3 regions of the Kurthia sp. 11kri321 genome follow, and region 2 is predicted to be linked to each of the others. Evidence: riboswitches for the same ligand, from Rfam matches in the RefSeq annotation. Region 2 holds a riboswitch; each other region holds the start of a gene.
The links. A riboswitch is a leader RNA that binds a small molecule or an ion and turns the genes downstream of it on or off. The one in region 2 is predicted to bind lysine.
Positions count from the first base shown of each region.

Region 1: it holds a riboswitch for lysine, as region 2 does, so the genes downstream of both, ASO14_RS13475 (amino acid permease) here and ASO14_RS14715 (transporter substrate-binding domain-containing protein) in region 2, are expected to answer to the same signal.
Region 3: it holds a riboswitch for lysine, as region 2 does, so the genes downstream of both, ASO14_RS04640 (aspartate kinase) here and ASO14_RS14715 (transporter substrate-binding domain-containing protein) in region 2, are expected to answer to the same signal.

Region 1 is NZ_CP013217.1:2,698,868-2,705,092, reverse strand. It holds gene ASO14_RS13495 (C39 family peptidase) at 1-376, shown strand, start outside; gene ASO14_RS13490 (hypothetical protein) at 391-1,497, shown strand; partial or broken gene ASO14_RS14880 (IS3 family transposase) at 1,694-2,722, opposite strand; gene ASO14_RS13480 (CynX/NimT family MFS transporter) at 2,850-4,061, opposite strand; lysine riboswitch at 4,247-4,427, shown strand; gene ASO14_RS13475 (amino acid permease) at 4,563-6,044, shown strand.
Region 2 is NZ_CP013217.1:2,942,869-2,949,093, reverse strand. It holds gene ASO14_RS14725 (amino acid ABC transporter ATP-binding protein) at 146-883, opposite strand; gene ASO14_RS14720 (amino acid ABC transporter permease) at 898-1,686, opposite strand; gene ASO14_RS14715 (transporter substrate-binding domain-containing protein) at 1,752-2,603, opposite strand; lysine riboswitch at 2,724-2,910, opposite strand; gene ASO14_RS14710 (hypothetical protein) at 3,039-4,478, opposite strand; gene guaC (GMP reductase) at 4,821-5,804, shown strand; gene ASO14_RS14700 (methyl-accepting chemotaxis protein) at 6,086-6,225, shown strand, end outside.
Region 3 is NZ_CP013217.1:900,492-906,716, forward strand. It holds gene trxA (thioredoxin) at 1-294, shown strand, start outside; gene uvrC (excinuclease ABC subunit UvrC) at 364-2,139, shown strand; lysine riboswitch at 2,194-2,369, shown strand; gene ASO14_RS04640 (aspartate kinase) at 2,475-3,710, shown strand; gene ASO14_RS04645 (YslB family protein) at 3,766-4,197, opposite strand; gene ASO14_RS04650 (succinate dehydrogenase cytochrome b558 subunit) at 4,472-5,083, shown strand; gene sdhA (succinate dehydrogenase flavoprotein subunit) at 5,147-6,225, shown strand, end outside.

The DNA.
Region 1 (6,225 bases), 240 kb from region 2:
AAATAAATATAAAACTGCTTTAAAATTTAAAGATACTCCTTACATCATGGGAAATGTATCACAATTTTCAAAACCTGAAGATAAAATTGCATCACGTATAACATCTACATTAAGTAGTAACTCTACTGCACCGATATTATTGACTAGAACTTACAAATTAAATAAAAAATATACTAAAAACTATAGACATTATGTTACTGTAAGTGGATATAAGACTAAAGATAAAAAAGTACGTTTAATAGATCCTAATCATCATACAGAATTTACTGGAGGCAAAGCTTATTGGACAGATTTAGGTAGCAAAACTAAAAATGGTGTTACAAAGTCTGTGTATAATGCCGATGTTGAAGGCAATAATGCCGTAATGATTTGGTAATTGGAGTGGACTAATTGAAGAAAAAAATATTATTTCTAAGTATTATTGTATTACTAATTATTATTGTTATCTTTTTAACAATACTTTCAAAAGAAGAAAAAAATAAAACAAAACATATAACAAAAAACCCTACAAATTATTTAACTATACAAGATGAAGAAAAAAACAAAACAATCAAATTACCTTATACAGAACCAACAAGCTATGTTACAACAGAAGAATTTATTTACGCTACTGTAGATGATCCAAATTCAGATTCTATTTCTAATCAAGTTATTCAAATAAACCGAGAAAACGGAAAGTACAAAACAATCTTTCACTCGAAATATCCAGTTGCAGCTACACAAGGTCTAAAAGCTGATAAAGAATGGATTATTTGGGTAGATGGTGATGACTTTGGAGAAAACAATACATTATATGCCTTTAACGAATTAACACAACAAACAATTTCATTTGGCTCTACAGATGATAAAATCAGTAAAGAATTCCCTGAAATCTCAGGAAAATATGTTACGTGGACAGAACATATTAAAGATACTGAAAAAACTTCAATGATTTTATATGATTTAGAACAACAAAAAGAAATAAAAGTTCAAAATATCAAAAATTATGAGTGGTTAAATTCAGACTATTTCATTAAAAATGACAACATGGTATATGTTGAAAAAGAATCAAAAACAGCTGTCCTTAAAACATATGATATTAAGAAAAATAAACTGAAATCATATCCTATTCCAACAACAGCAGCCGGATGGCCAACTCTAGTTAATCAGAATTTTATTGCCTATGTAGAATATCTAGATGACGAAGATTTAGATTTAAATAAATTAATGATTTATGATTTAAAAAATAAAAAAAATATCAATGCTTTTCCAAATAAAAATAAAGTAAATATAGGTTATCTAAAATATTATGATGAAAATGCATTTATAACATTGGAAAATAATAAATTCTATATTTTCACACTAGACAATAATCAATTTAAGAAACAAATTTTAGAATCTAAATACAATGTAAATCCAGAAAAAGAAGATATAACATATTCAAATAATGAATTTTTCATTTTACAGCATGAAGTTGATTCTGAGCAGTATAAATTAATAATTGATAGTGGTTTATAAATAATTTAAAATGAAAAAACTAGAAATGGTGTTTAATATCATCATTTCTAGTTTTTTTCGTTTTTAGATAAATAATTAATTTAATAATAGAACATTAAAAAAATAACATAAATTGAAGCAATAGATTAAAATACGAAAGAAAAGCTGTAATACAAAGGCACTGACTGCCTTTTTTGAGACAGTAAGAAAACACCTTCTAAACAGCCAGTTGACGATATTGCACCGGCGACTGGTTGTTTAGTTTCGTTTGAATACGGATATTGTTATAATAATTTATATACTTTTCGACGATTCGAATCACACATGCATTCGTTGTGCTGTGGATTACGTTGAGATAGAATGTTTCGGACTTTAGTGAGTAGTGAAACGTTTCGAGTGGGGAATTATCAGCTGGCGTGCCTTTACGGGACATGCTCATGGTAATTCCTTTTTCTTTTACTTGTTTTTGATATTCGTAAGATGTATAGACCGACCTTTGAACGCTATGAAGAATCGCCTCACTTAAGATTCCTTCTACTTGATTCAGTGTGTCCAATACGAATAGTGTATCCTGTGTCGTTCCAATTGTGTACGCAATAATTTCGCCGTTGTATAAGTCCATAATACTTGAAAGATATAACATCGATTGACCAAAAGGCAAGTAAGTAATATCTGTTACGAGCTTTTGAAGTGGCTAAGTAGCGTGGAAATTCCTCTCTAAATGATTAGGTGCTATACTCGTTGGTTGCCCATTTCGCTTGCGTTTCTTTACTTTTACACGACATGACCAATTATATTTTTGCATGATTTTTTGAACCGTTTTCTCCAACGATAATATGTGGCTCTTGCTACACCCATTAATTCACAGATTCTTCGTACAGAAATTTGACTTCTAAGTGTCTCTAATAATTCTACAAATGCTTGTCCAACCACTTCCTTTCCACTTCCTTTCCACTTCCTTGTACTTTTTTAGCACTTGCACTTTCTGTTTTAGATAACGATTTTCAGTCTGTAAACGGGATTCCTCTGAATCAAACTCCGGCCCTTTTCCGAATGAATATTGTTTCCCCACCGGCTGATGAAGTCGATGTATTTCGCCGGTTTTATACCACTTCATCCATGTTTTTAATTGACTAACATTTTTAATATTCAATTCGTCCATTATTTGCTTTGCAGGAATGCCTAACCACTTCATTTCAATTGCTTTCATTTTCACTTCCGCTGGATAGCTTACTCTTGTCTCCATAGAAAAAACACCTCAACGTTGATTTACTAGGTTTAATACCGTTTTTCAACGAAAGGTGTTTTTATTTGTCTCATTAATTTAGGTCAGTTCCATGTATATTTCATACATAAATCCTAGCTTTTTTTAGTTAGTCATTTGTCACGTAACGATCTTTCGCTGCAATGAAGCTTGCAGTTAAAGAGATTGCGACAACGAAAATATACATAATATTTGCTGCATCGTAACTGTGGTAAACATCGTGAATGAAACCATAGAGTACAGGCCCAACAGCGGCGATTAGATAACCAAGTGATTGGGCGAAACCAGATAAGTCTGCTGCTTCGAATGAGTCGCGTGAACGAAGTGAGAAGAACATCATACACATACTAAATGAAGCACCGCCTGCAGCACCTAATAGAATCATCCAGATAACAGAATAATCTGTCCAGCCCATAATTAATCCAGCAAATCCAACGATGTAAAAGACTGCAAACATTGCAACAACAGGACGCTGGTCTTTTAGACGGCCTGCTAAAATCGGTGTAATGAATGTCATTGGAATTTGAGATACTTGCATAATGGAGAACATTAATCCAGCTTGAGCAGCTGTCATACCTTGTTCTTTAAACATCTCTGGGACCCATGCTGCAGTTGTATAGAAAATCATCGATTGGAAACCCATCGAAATCATAATGACCCATGCGAGCGGATAGCGCCACATTTGTTTCTTTTCTTTTTGAGCAGTAGTCGGTGCAATTTCTTCTTTAGAGATATTTCGTGTTTGCGGAAGCCAGATGAAAACAGCGGCAATCGCTAAAATAATCCACACACCTAAAGAACCTTGCCAACCGAATGACAATGTTGATAATGGATAACTTACACCAGCTGCAATACTGGCTGATGAGTTCATTGCGACTGTATAGATTGCTGTAAGTAAACCTACTTGGAATGGAAATTTAAGTTTGATTAGACTAGGTAATAGTACATTGCCAAATGCAATTCCGATTCCGATTAAGGTAGTACCGATAAATAATAACGATGTCACGCCACTTGAACGAAGTGCCATACCCACGACTAAGATAATCATAGATAAGAATAGAGAGCGTTCAACCGTAATTCTACGCGATATTTTCGGTACGATTGGTGACACGATAGCAAATGCAAGTAGAGGAATGGTTGTAATAAAGCCAGCTACTACATTTGAAATATGTAATGAGTTTCGAATATCCTCGATTACAGGACCAACAGATGTTAGGGGAGAACGAAGGGTTAATGCAATGAAGACAATTCCAAGTACAAGAAGCCATGTTGTTGAGGTCCATTTAAGTTTTTTTGAAGCAACATTTTCTGTAGGCGACATAACTTTCCTCCTATATATAATATTTGATTTATCGTAACATTATGCCCCTACCTATTCAATAACAAATTCGTTTCACGAAAGTCTTAATTGTATAATAGTTGAGAGTTTTTATGTCTTGAATTCGTCTGTAGAATATATTAAGATAATAGTAGAAATAATATAAATATTGCAATGCCTCATCCGTTCGATGAGGTAGAGGTCGCAAAAAATAAAAGTAATATAGTCGAGATGTAAAAGCATTGGTGACATTATATGAAAGGATTTTTTGCCGAAGTGGTGGATTGCTTTTACAATCAACTGCTGGGGCTGTCGCTTAATAGGTGCAGAACTGTCACATCTGTGAGGGTGTGTTGAGCTATCTTTTTCAAGGTTGATGAGTGTCATTGTGTGATTACAACCATCCAAGATTGCTTGAGATGGTATTTTTATTTTCCAGGAAATAATCACTTACGAACACCTCAACTAACATATTCCCTGCAATAAAAGGAAAGAGGAAATGAAATGAGTCGTACAAAAGCAAGTCAAGAAGCGCCTACAACTCTAAAAAGAGGACTAAAAAGTCGTCACATTATGATGATTTCACTCGGCGGTACGATTGGGACAGGTTTACTACTTGCAAGTGGTAACTCAATCGCACAGGCTGGACCAGGTGGAGCGCTATTAGCATATGGTTTAATCGGTATTATGGTATTTTTCTTAATGACAAGTTTAGGAGAGATGGCTGCGTATATGCCTGTTTCAGGTTCGTTTAGTACGTATGCAACAAAGTTTATCGATCCAGCACTTGGATTTGCATTAGGATGGAACTATTGGTATAACTGGGCAATTACAATCGCAGCTGAAATTGCAGCTGTTTCAATCGTTATGAAATATTGGTTCCCTGATACAGCTTCATGGATTTGGAGTGTATCATTCTTAGCTATTATTTTCTTGTTAAACTACTTATCGGTGAAAAGTTTTGGTGAAAGTGAGTATTGGTTCGCATTCATTAAAGTAGCGACAATTGTCATCTTCTTAATCGTTAGTATTTTAATGATTTTTGGTATCTTAGGAGGTAAAGCACCTGTTGGTTTTACGAATTTCTTTGCAGGTGATGGTCCATTCCACGGTGGATTCTTTGCGACACTCGGTATTTTCTTAGCAGCAGGATTCTCATTCCAAGGAACAGAGTTAATCGGTATTACAGCTGGTGAAACAAAAGATCCAGGCAAATCGATTCCAAAAGCAGTGAAGCAAATCTTTTGGCGTATTTTATTATTCTATATCTTAGCCATTTTAGCGATTGGCTTATTAATTCCTTATACAGATAGTCGTCTAATCAATGATGGAGAGACGGTTACGACAAGTCCGTTTACGCTTGTATTTGAAAATGCAGGTATTGCTTTTGCAGCTTCGATTATGAATGCAGTTGTTTTAACAGCGATTTTATCTGCTGGTAACTCTGGTTTATATGCTTCATCACGTATGCTTTGGGATTTAGCGATGGAAGGTAAAGCACCAAAAATCTTTAAAAAGTTAAATCGTCGCGGTGTACCATTTGCAGCTTTAATCGCAACGGTCATTGTCGCAAGTTTATCATTCTTAACATCTATTTTCGGTGAACAAGTATATATTTGGTTATTAAGTGCTTCGGGTATGTGTGGTTTTATCGCATGGTTAGGTATTGCAGCCAGTCACTACCGTTTCCGAAAAGCACTGATTGCGCAAGGGAAGAACTTAGATGAAGTATTACCATATAAATCGAGATTTTTCCCATTTGGTCCATTATTCGCATTCATCCTGTGTGCATTAGTTGTCTTCGGACAAAGTTATTTTGCATTTGAAGATGGGCAATTTAGTTGGTATGAACTACTTGTTTCTTATATTGGTTTACCGATTTTCTTCTTACTGTGGTTCGGTTATAAAATCAAAAACAAAACGAAAATGGTTAAATTAACAGAGGCAGATGTGGAACCGACTAAAAATCTTTATACAGAAGAATAGCAAAAAGCACTCGGGATTTCCGAGTGCTTTTTTATGTAGAAATAATGAATTTTGAATTATTTCCTAAAAAGAAAATCATGAATAATAGAGAAAATTATGCAAAAAATATAAACAACATTAAAATGTTATTTAAATTTATTTATTTCCTTTTTCATCCATTTTAATGGTTAATCACGAACGA
Region 2 (6,225 bases):
AAACAACAATTTATGTCTTTTATGAAAGTATTTTGTATAAAAAGTGATGATATCCTTGATAGAGCAAGGTTTTACAATTTTAAAATAAAAAAAGAATCATGCTGATTTAGCACAATTCTTTCTTAATTATAATAAAATACTACCCTTAGTTTTTAAACGTACGTTGTAAAAAAGCTTTTGTTCGTTCATGTTTTGGATGATTAAATACTTCATCTGGTGTTCCATCTTCAACAATCACACCTTGATCCATGAAAACAATACGATCCGATACTTCACGCGCAAATTCCATTTCATGCGTTACGATAATCATTGTTGAACCTGCTTCTGCTAATTTTTTCATGACTTTTAATACTTCACCGACCATCTCTGGATCAAGTGCTGAAGTTGGTTCATCAAATAATAATGCAGTCGGCTTCATAGATAAAGCTCTCGCAATCGCCACGCGCTGTTTTTGACCACCCGATAATTGAGCTGGTCTTGCGTTAATATATCTGCCCATCCCCACGATATCTAGATATTCTTTCGCAATTTCTTCTGCTTGTTGTTTTGAGCGTTTTAATACTTTAATTTGTCCCAATGTGCAGTTTTGTAAAACATTGCAGTTATTAAATAAATTAAACTGTTGGAACACCATTCCTAACTTTGTTCGGTACTCATTCACATCTTCCATATGTGTTAATACATTTTGACCTTCATAATTCACTTCACCACCATCTGGTGTTTCAAGTAAATTTAAACAACGTAATAAAGTAGATTTACCTGAACCTGAAGAACCAATAACGGTCACAACTTCTCCTTTTTCAACTGAAAAGTTAATGTCCTTCAAGACTTCATGTGACCCGAAGGATTTACTTAAATTTTTAATATCGATGACTGTACTCAATGTAAATTCCCTCCCTACTTCATTGGTCCTTCAGCTCTTCTAGGCTGCGGAATATCTAACATTTGATAGTTGGCTGTGCCACCTAATTTACGTTCAAAGAATCGTAGAATCTGTGTCACAACAATCGTTAAGACTAGATAGATTAAACATGCTACGAAGAACGATTCAAAGTATCTAAAGTTCGCACCTGCAATTGACTTTGTGACGAAGTATAACTCGGTTACACCGATTACATTTAATACAGATGTATCTTTAATATTCATAACGAATTGGTTACCTGTAGCTGGTAAAATATTGCGTAAAACTTGTGGTAATACAACATGAATCATCGTTTTCCAGTGATTCATACCAATTGCTTGTGCTGCTTCGAATTGTCCTTTATCCACACTGACAATACCACCACGTACGATTTCTGCCATGTAAGCCCCTGTATTCAGCGATACAACTAATACTGCCGCAACTGTACGATTCATATCACCTGTCACACCAAAATCAGTTCCGATTGATTCTTTAATTGACTGCATAATCAATGGGAATCCGTAGAATACAACCATCGCTTGTACCATCATCGGTGTGCCACGGAAGAATTCTACATAGATTCGTAAGATGACACGAATAATTTTTAACACGGTCATTTTAAATGCTGATTTTGTTTTCGGAATCGTATCAATTACCCCAATTAATAATCCGATGACTGCCCCCAGAATGGTACTGACGGTGGCAATAAACATCGTCATTCCTGCGCCACGTAAAAACATTTGCCAATTATCTTTAGCAATTTCAAATAGCCATTCTAGACTCATTTCGTTCTCCCCCTATAAAAACACAAACTACCGACTAAACAAGACAGTCGGTAGCCACGTACGTTCTATTTTGCTGCTGGTTGGTTTTTAATCTCTGTTTCCATAATCTTTTGACGCTCTTCTTCTGAAATACCTGCTAATGCTTTATTCACTTGCTCTGCTAACTCACTACCTTTTTTCACACCAACTGCGATTGAGAATTCTGCTTTATCAGCTTTGAAACCTGAACCGTCTTTGAACTCAATCATTTTAAATTTGTCGTTTGCTGCTGAAGCAGATAAACCTTCTGGACGTTCTGACACATATGCATCAATTTTTCCTGATTCGAGTGCTACACGCATTGCTGAGAAATTATCTGAAGCTGGTTGTTTTTGAACACCATCAATTTGATCAATTACTGTATAGTGTGACGTATTTAACTGACCTGTTACTTTAGCACCTTTGAAATCTTGAATTGATGTAGCATTGTCGTATTTACCGCCTTTTTTCACGACCATTACAAGATTTGAAGTGTAATAAATATCTGAGAAATCAATTGTTTTTTTACGTTCTTCTGTTGGTGACATACCTGCAATTACTGCGTCAATTTTCCCTGAAATAAGTGCTGGAATTAAACCATCCCACTCTGTTTTTACAATTACTAATTCACGGTCTAAACTATCTGCGATTTTTTTAGCAATTTGTACATCATAACCGCCCGCATACTCTGCATTACCTTCGATTTTTACAGCGCCGTTCGCGTCATCTTTTTGTGTCCAGTTGAATGGTGCATAGCCTGCTTCCATACCGACTGTGAACTTTTCTTTCTCTTTATCGCCTGAAGATTCCGATTTTTCCGAATCTCCTGAGCCACATCCTGCTAGTGCAACTACAAGCACAAGTAATAGTGCTGTAAATATTCCCCATGATTTTTTCATTTGTACCTCTCCTTTAAATATGTTCCCATTGTGAAAACGAAAAGGACTATAACAAAAGGTGGATGAGATACTTCTCCAGACCTTTTGGTATAGTCCTTCTAAAAATCCTCATCATTGCCCAATTGAGATAGCTCAACTTACTTTATTCGGGTAAAAAAAGTAAGACAGTCCTGCAACTATTAATTGCAGACCCAGCATATGATGTTGAGAACCCACCATACACTTCGGCGACATCTCCTTCTAAGTAGCATCTTTGTATTCTCGTACTCCGCTACTTACTAATAAATATCGCGCCTCTACCTCACAATTGTGTCAATGTGAGGTCATATTCGTTTGTTATAATTAACAATAGTCTACTTTATAGACTATTTTATGTCAATATACTGAAAAAAAGAAAAATATAAATTTTTTATTTTAAAATAAAAATTTATGTATTTATTCTTCGTATTCAATATCATCTAATTGATCATAATAAAAAATATTTCCATTCTCTGCATCAATTCTCTCAATGCGTTGTCCCACTTCTTTTTCTTTTACAACATAGCATAATTCATATTTTGTAAATTCTTCATCTTCATATGGAACACGTGCTAATTCCATCTTAATGGAGTCTTTATAAATTTCATTTGCTTCTTCTAATGTAATTGTTGGTTCCATTGACATATTCTCAATATGCTCTTCTTTTAACATTGGAATCACTGCATCTGTTACACGACCTGAATAAATACCCATATCAATATTTGCTGTATATTCACTTAGTGGAATGCCATTAATGTAACGGTGGAATGTAAAAGTCACAAATGGTTCGAAAGCATAAGAATCATCTTCGTCATCTTCCTCTTCATCCTCACCATCTTCTGCTGATAGAGCTTTTAACATCTCAATTTCCTCTTCTGTTAACTCATCATCTTCATCATCTTCTAAATCTTCTTCAACAAATGCATCTTCTAATAAATAATGTTCAGACACATTTCCTACTTTGGATTCTAAAAAGGCAATTGCACGTTTACGAAGTTCATCTAGTGTGTATTCGTCCCCTTCTTTGAATGGCAGAGTAGAATCAATAATCAATTGATGTTCATCAGACATATCGAATTTAACATAATGTTGGTCAGATTGTTCATATGTAACTGTATTTTCTTCTTCAACTTTATTCATATCCGGTGTAATACCTAACAAAATTGCTTCATCATACATTTCCATAACAGGTGGAACTTTTTCTAATTCAACAGGACCGTTCTCTAAAAATTGATTTAATGAAATAATATCTCCGTTTGCGCCAACTACTTCATTTAAATTTTTAGGATAGTACATTAATCGAATTTCATCTTCTTGTTGGAAAGCAGCTAATTCAACTAACATTCTATTTTTATAAATCATCAATGCCACATCTGCATCGACTGTAAGTTTCGGATGTGTTAATTGATAATAAGATTGATTGAATGTTGCGGATAATACAAAACCTTGTTTATTCATCTCAATTGTTGCACCTGAATCAGGTAGTGGGATTTGATACTGCACATCCATTGCCTCAAAAGTTAATAAAAAAGTTTGATCGCCCCACTCAGAAAAAGAAGTTAACTGTAAATTCTTTTGACCATATTCATCTACAAAATCTTGAGCAATCTCTTTTAAATCTTCAGCTGATAGTTCTTCATATTCATCTAAAGATACATCATTATTTTCTAAAATGGCTTCTAAATCAATAATTAATGATGTAATTTTCCCTTCATCTGACACTTCAACTTGTCCATAAGAGATTTCGCGATGTGCATCTACAATCTCTCCGAATTCTTCCATCTCTTCTTCTGTCATAATTTTAATCGGTGGTGCACCAATTAAAAGTTCACGTAATTCTATTTCTAATTGTCGCATGACTAACTTCCTTTCTCACTTGCTCTTTCCGTATTTCAATCTATGAATAAAGCAATCAATAACTGTATATATTTTACTACTCTTTAAATTCTAATTTTATCATATTGTTATCACTTCGTCTTGATAGTTTCATACTTCCACGTATTTTATTCGTTTTTATAACTTAAAATGAAAGCATTTACAAGTCTTAAATTGTTCAATTTGTGTGAACATCAAAAAATTTTCTAAATATTTATACACAAAACCTTTGACATGACTTTGAAAATGAGGTAAATTACCAAAGGACGAACATTTATAGTCCCAACAAAAATAATATTCGCCTTTAGGAGTGTATTTTAAACAATGGATAACGTATTTGATTATGAAGACATTCAATTAGTACCAGCAAAGTGTATCGTAAATAGCCGCTCGGAGTGTGATACAACAATCGAGCTTGGTGGACATAAATTTAAATTACCGGTTGTTCCTGCAAATATGCAAACAATCATTGATGAAACAATTGCTACAAAATTAGCAGAAGATGGTTACTTCTACATTATGCACCGCTTCAACCCTGAAAAACGTATTGGCTTTATTAAAGACATGCAATCAAAAGGTTTAATCGCATCAATTAGCGTAGGTGTAAAACCAGAAGAATATACATTCGTAGAAGAATTAGCTGCTTTAGGTTTAACACCTGAATTCATTACAATTGATATTGCACATGGTCATTCAAATGCAGTCATCAACATGATCCAACACATCAAAGGTCTACTACCAAACGCATTCGTAATCGCGGGTAATGTTGGTACACCTGAAGCAGTTCGTGAACTTGAAAATGCTGGCGCTGACGCTACAAAAGTAGGAATCGGACCAGGTAAAGTATGTATTACAAAAATCAAAACAGGCTTTGGTACAGGTGGCTGGCAATTAGCTGCTTTACGTTGGTGCTCAAAAGCTGCAACGAAACCAATTATCGCAGATGGTGGTATTCGTACACATGGCGATATCGCAAAATCAATTCGTTTTGGTGCTTCAATGGTTATGATTGGTTCATTATTCGCAGGTCATGAAGAGTCACCTGGTAAAACAGTTGAAGTCGATGGTAAAAAAGTAAAAGAATACTTCGGCTCAGCTTCTGAATTCCAAAAAGGTGAAAAGAAGAATGTTGAAGGTAAGAAAATGTATGTGGAGCACAAAGGTGCTTTAAAAGATACATTAGTTGAGATGCAACAAGATCTTCAATCATCAATTTCTTACGCTGGCGGCACAAAACTAGATGCTATCCGTACAGTTGATTATGTAATCGTTAAAAACTCAATTTTCAACGGTGACAAAGTTTACTAATCGTATCAACCAATATATAAAACAGCTTACATTATTTTGTAAGCTGTTTTTTTACACCAAAATTACATTTAATACCTTTAATTCCATTATTTTTATTTTAGTATATTTATCATACTCCTAATCATTAATTAACCTATACAAAATATTAGTTTTTTTACTAAAAAACACTATAAAATGTTAATTTTCTTTTATTATGACTTGAATTCATCATTTTTGTTTATAATACATATTTTGTTCCGATACTAATGTATATGTATTTTATGAAAGAAGGTTATTAGAAAATGTTGAAAAATATGCGCTTGCGCACCAAACTAATTATTTCGTTTTTGGCAATCTTAATCATTCCTAGCATGATTATCAGTACTGTAGCATTTCAAAATATCAAATCTCTTGTAATTGAACAGCAAGGTGGATATGCGCA
Region 3 (6,225 bases), 920 kb from region 2:
GACGAATCATTCCAACAAGACGTAGCAGAAGGTGTAGTACTAGTAGACTTTTGGGCTACTTGGTGCGGACCTTGTAAAATGATTGCGCCAGTTCTTGAAGAACTAGATGCAGACTTAGATGGTAAAGCAACAATCGTAAAAGTGGACGTAGACCAAAACCAAGAGACAGCTGCTCAATTTGGCATCATGTCAATCCCAACACTACTTGTTTTCAAAGATGGTAAACCAGTAGATAAAACAGTTGGCTTCCACCCGAAAGAAGCTTTAGCAGATTTACTAGCTAAACACATGTAATCGTGAATTAAACTTGAATAGAGGCTGTCCTGCATAACAGGTACAGTCTCTTTTTTTGAAGGTGATGAAATGAACGAAATCAAACAAAAATTAGCTGTTCTCCCTGACCAACCAGGTTGCTATTTAATGAAGGATCGTCAAGGAACAGTCATCTATGTCGGTAAAGCGAAAGTACTGAAAAATCGTGTGCGCTCTTACTTTACAGGCTCGCATAATGAGAAAACAGCACGCCTTGTTTCAGAGATTGTCGATTTCGACTACATTGTAACATCTTCTGATTTAGAGGCTTTTTTACTTGAATTGAACTTAATTAAATTACATGATCCAAAATATAATATCATGTTAAAAGATGATAAAACGTATCCTTATTTGAAAATAACAAATGAACCGCATCCACGTTTGTTAATGGTGCGAAAAGTTAAGAAAGACCGTGCAAAATATTTTGGACCCTACCCGAATGCTTATGCAGCAGCAGAAACGAAAAAGTTATTAGACCGTATCTATCCACTGCGAAAATGTGATGTCATGCCTAATCGTGTCTGTCTATATTATCATATGGGACAATGTTTAGCCCCTTGTGTAAAAGATGTACCAAAAGATGCATATAAAGAGATGATTCAAGAGATTACAGACTTTTTAAATGGCGGACATGAGCATGTAAAGACGGAACTAGAGGAAAAGATGTATAAAGCATCTGAAGCACTCGATTTTGAACGAGCAAAAGAGTTACGCGATCAAATTGCGAATATCGACCAAATTATGGCGAAACAAAAAATTACGAAGACGACGGACTTTACGAATCGTGATATTTTTGGTTTTGCAGTGGATAAAGGATGGATGTGTGTTCAAGTATTCTTTATTCGTCAAGGGAAGTTGATTGAGCGCGATGTATCATTATTCCCTTCATATGGTGAACCACTAGACGAATTTACAACTTTTATTGCGCGTTTTTATGAAGAAGCGAACCATTTAAAACCGTCTGAAATTATCATACCAAAAGAAGTGGACGCAGAGATGTTGCAACAGGCTTTAGACATTAAAGTACATGCGCCACATCGCGGCTATAAAAAAGAAATGCTCGATTTAGCAACACAAAATGCGCATGTGAAAATTGATGAGAAATTTAATATGCTACAGCGCCAAGAAGAGCGAACAATTGGTGCATGTGAAGAATTAGGTGATGCGATGAATATTCAAACACCACTTCGCATTGAAGCATTTGATAACTCACATATTTTCGGTTCGGATACGGTATCTGCGATGGTCGTATTTGAAGATGGTCGCCCGCGTAAAAAAGACTATCGTAAATTTAAAATTCAAACAGCTTCTGCGCATGATGATTACGGTGCGATGCGTGAAGTATTAAGAAGACGTTATCAACGTGTTGTAAAAGAAGGACTACCACTTCCAGATCTACTTGTAACAGATGGTGGGAAAGGACAGATGGAAGTCGCGCGTGAAGTACTTGAAGATGAACTAGGCCTTGATATTCCGATTGCAGGTCTTGCAAAAGATGATAAGCATAAGACAGCCCAGTTACTTTATGGTAATCCGCCACAAGTTATTCCACTGAAAAGAACGAGTGAAGGGTTCTATTTGCTGCAACGTATTCAAGATGAAGTGCATCGATTTGCGATTAATTTTCACCGTCAATTACGTGAGAAGAATGCACTCACTTCGCAACTTGATGACATTCCAGGTGTTGGGCCAAAGCGGAAACAGCAAATGTTAAAACACTTTGGTTCGATGAAAAAAATTAAAGAGGCAACAGAAGAAGAATTAATTGCTGCTGGATTACCGAAAAATCTGGCTAGTGCCGTAATTGCGCATTTTCTGAAAAAATAATTGTCTTTTGCCAAATATTGTGATAAAGTAACGTTAATTAAAAATCACTGAAAAAGTGATGATAGAGGAGCAGGTGTCAAGAGTAGCCTTTTTGAGAGTGTAGTAACTCAGTGAAAGAAGGTGAAAGGGGAAACTGCCGAAGTGATGAAGGAACTACGACTTCATTGCTGGTTCTGTATTGAATAAATGCAGAATTGTCAGAGTGTACACTCTGGAGGGCTATCTCACATGAATGTTCATTTTTGAATAGACATGCATAAGCAGCCCAACATTTCGATGTTTGGCTGCTTTTTTTATTGAGAGAACCCACATTACAATATGTAGGGGGAGAACGTATGGGAACTTATGTTATGAAATTTGGTGGCACATCGGTGGCAACACCGGAACGTATTCAAAATGTAGCGAAAAGAGTTTTACAAGAAGTGGAAGTGGGGAATAAAGTGGTTGTTGTCGTTTCAGCGATGGGAAAAACGACAGATCATTTAGTCGAGATGGCGAACCATGTATCGACACATCCATCAAAACGTGAGATGGATGTACTACTATCTACAGGTGAACAAGTTACAACAGCTTTACTGACGATGGCGCTTCACCAATTAGATGTACCTGCGCAGTCTTTTACAGGGTGGCAGGCAGGTATGATGACCGATGATGTTGCGAGTAATGCACGCATTGAACAGATTGATTGTGAGAAAATCACGACCTGTTTAAATGAAGGGAAAGTAGCCGTTGTAGCAGGTTTTCAAGGGATTGATCATGAAGGTAATATTACGACACTTGGTCGAGGTGGCTCAGATACAACAGCTGTCGCGATTGCAGCTGCGATTCAAGCAGAACGCTGTGATATTTATACCGATGTTGATGGGGTTTATACAAGTGATCCACGCTTCGTACCAAATGCACGTAAATTAGCAGAATTAAGTTATGATGAAATGCTCGAATTAGCACATTTAGGAGCAGGTGTTTTACATCCACGCTCTGTTGAATTAGCGAAAAATTATCAAATGCCCATGTCTGTTCGTTCAAGTTATGAACAAGTAGAAGGAACCGTTTTAAAGGAGGAAGTTCAAATGGAAAAAGATTTAGTTGTACGAGGAGTAGCATTCGAAGGAGAAATCGTTCGTTTAACAGTTTATTTTAGCGAAGCATATATGGGGTCATTAGCGAACATCTTCACAACATTAGCGAAGCACCATATCAATGTGGATATCATTGTACAATCCATCATTCCAAACGCATCACCAACGGTATCATTTTCAGTGAAAAAAGAACAATTAGAAGAAACATTAAATGTGTTAAAGGAATATAAAAATACATTAGGTTATGATTATATTGATCATGAACTAGAACTTGCAAAAGTATCGATTGTCGGTTCAGGTATGGCATCCAATCCAGGTGTTGCAGCGACGATGTTTGATTGCTTATTTAGATTAGGCATTCCGGTGAAGATGGTCAGCACATCTGAAATCAAAGTATCCGTCGTTGTACCACAAGAAGAGATGTTTAAAGCGGCGAATGCCTTACATGAACAGTTTGAATTATCAAAAGCAGCAGTGGCAATAGAAAATTAAATGGATAAAACAAAAAGTCCCTTGCGAATTTGAAGGGGCTTTTTGTATGTACGCATTATTTTACTTCTTCTTGATGAATTGGATCTTTTAAATCCCATTTCACTTGGAATGTTACGCGACCTTTTTTTACATCTACTTCTTCATAACATTCTGTTAAGAAGCCATTATGTTTTTGAATTTGTTCAGCGATGAAACCAGATTCAATTCGGAAACAGCGTTGTTCAAATTTTAAAATATCTGCATCGCCTGTTAAGACATAGATAGCTTCAGACTTACCTAATTTCGTTTGCTCGAGAACACCCCATGACGCCTCAGCGAAAAAGGCAGGTAATTCCTCAATTTCAAGTAGTGGGAACTTACGTGCAGTTTCTTTACCGCACCAGTAGAGGATATCCGCCTCATTTTTACCAACAATTGTTGAGAGAATATGGTCGCGAATAATTTCGTAACCAAAAGCTGTAACATTTTTCATTTCCATTGTAGACATGTGTAAATCCTTCTTTCATATTTTTTGTCGAATTTTTGTCCTTTTTAGAAAAAAACGCTTTCAAATAGCGAAAAATCGACTTTGATACTATTTTTTCGGAGTAATTGATACTGCTGAAAAACGTTGGTAACCTTGACGTTCATTGGGAGTGGGAGTACAATGAACTTGTCATAATATTGTACCATGATAAAGTAAACAGTCAAAGAATGTCAGACAAATTAGTCGTGAAGTTTTTGACTTGGATTTACTTTAAGTATTAAGGGGGGTAACAGTCTTGTCGAAAGATCGAGAGTTTTACTGGCGTCGTCTACATTCTCTACTAGGTCTAATTCCTGTAGGTCTATTCGTGACGGTCCACTTGTTAATCAACTATTCAGCTACAAACGGTGAAGCAGCATTCAACAAAGCTTCAGCTACAATGGAAAGTCTTCCATTCTTACCAATCGTTGAGTGGGTAGTAATCTATATCCCATTAATGTTCCATGCATTCTATGGTGTATACATTGCGTTCACTGCGAAACCAAACTTGAACCGTTTCGGAACAACTCGTAACTGGTTCTTCATGTTACAACGTGTAACAGGTATTTTCCTTGTGATTTTCATCGCTTGGCACATCTTCCAAACACGTTTACAAAAAACAATCAATGGTGCCGAAATTGATTACAACTTAATGGCTGACGTTGTATCAAATCCAGGAATGCTTATTTTCTACATTGTTGGTATCATTGCAGCTACGTTCCATTTATCAAACGGTATTTGGTCATTCTTAGTAAGCTGGGGACTTATTCAATCTCCAAAATCACAAAAAGTTACAACTTACATTACAATGATTTTCTTTGTACTGTTATCAGTAGTTGGCGTAATGGCGATCTTAGCTTTCGCATAATTAACTCTTATGATGAAAGTATGAAAGCGCTTGACTACTAATTGAACGAGGAGTGAGAGGAAAATGGCGAAAAGTAAATTAATAGTAGTTGGTGGAGGTCTAGCAGGTTTAATGGCTTCTATGAAAGCTGCTGAGCTAGGCACTGAAGTTGAGTTATTCTCATTAGTTCCTGTTAAACGCTCACACTCTGTATGTGCGCAAGGTGGAATTAATGGCGCTGTAAACACTAAAGGTGAAGGGGATTCTCCATGGATTCACTTTGACGATACTGTTTACGGTGGAGACTTCTTAGCAAACCAACCACCAGTAAAGGCAATGTGTGATGCTGCACCTGGTATCATCCATCTATTTGACCGTATGGGCGTTATGTTTAACCGTACACCAGAAGGTCTTCTTGATTTCCGTCGTTTCGGTGGTACACTACATCACCGTACTGCATTCGCAGGCGCGACTACAGGTCAACAACTTCTTTACGCACTAGATGAACAAGTTCGTAAATGGGAAGTTGAAGGTCTAGTTAAGAAATACGAAGGCTGGGAATTCCTAGGTTTAGTATTAGATGAGAATGGCGTATGTAAAGGTATTACAGCACAAGATTTAACTACACATGAAATCAGAGCATTCCGTTCTGATGCTGTAATCATGGCTACAGGTGGCCCTGGTATTATCTTTGGTAAATCAACAAACTCAATGATCAACACAGGTTCTGCTGCATCAATCGTTTATCAACAAGGCGCTAAATATGCAAACGGTGAATTTATCCAAATCCACCCAACTGCAATCCCTGGCGATGATAAACTACGTTTAATGTCAGAATCAGCACGTGGTGAAGGTGGCCGTATTTGGACATACAAAGACGGTAAACCTTGGTACTTCCTAGAAGAAAAATATCCAGCGTACGGTAACTTAGTTCCTCGTGACGTTGCAACTCGTGAAATCTTCGACGTATGTATCAACCAAAAACTTGGTGTCAACGGTGAAAACGTTGTATACCTAGATTTATCTCACAAAGATCCACACGAGTTAGATATTAAACTTGGTGGTATCATCGAGATCTATCAAAAATTCGTTGGTGACGATCCACATAAAGTACCAATGAAAATCTTCCCAGCTGTTCACTATTCAATGGGCGGTCTATGGGT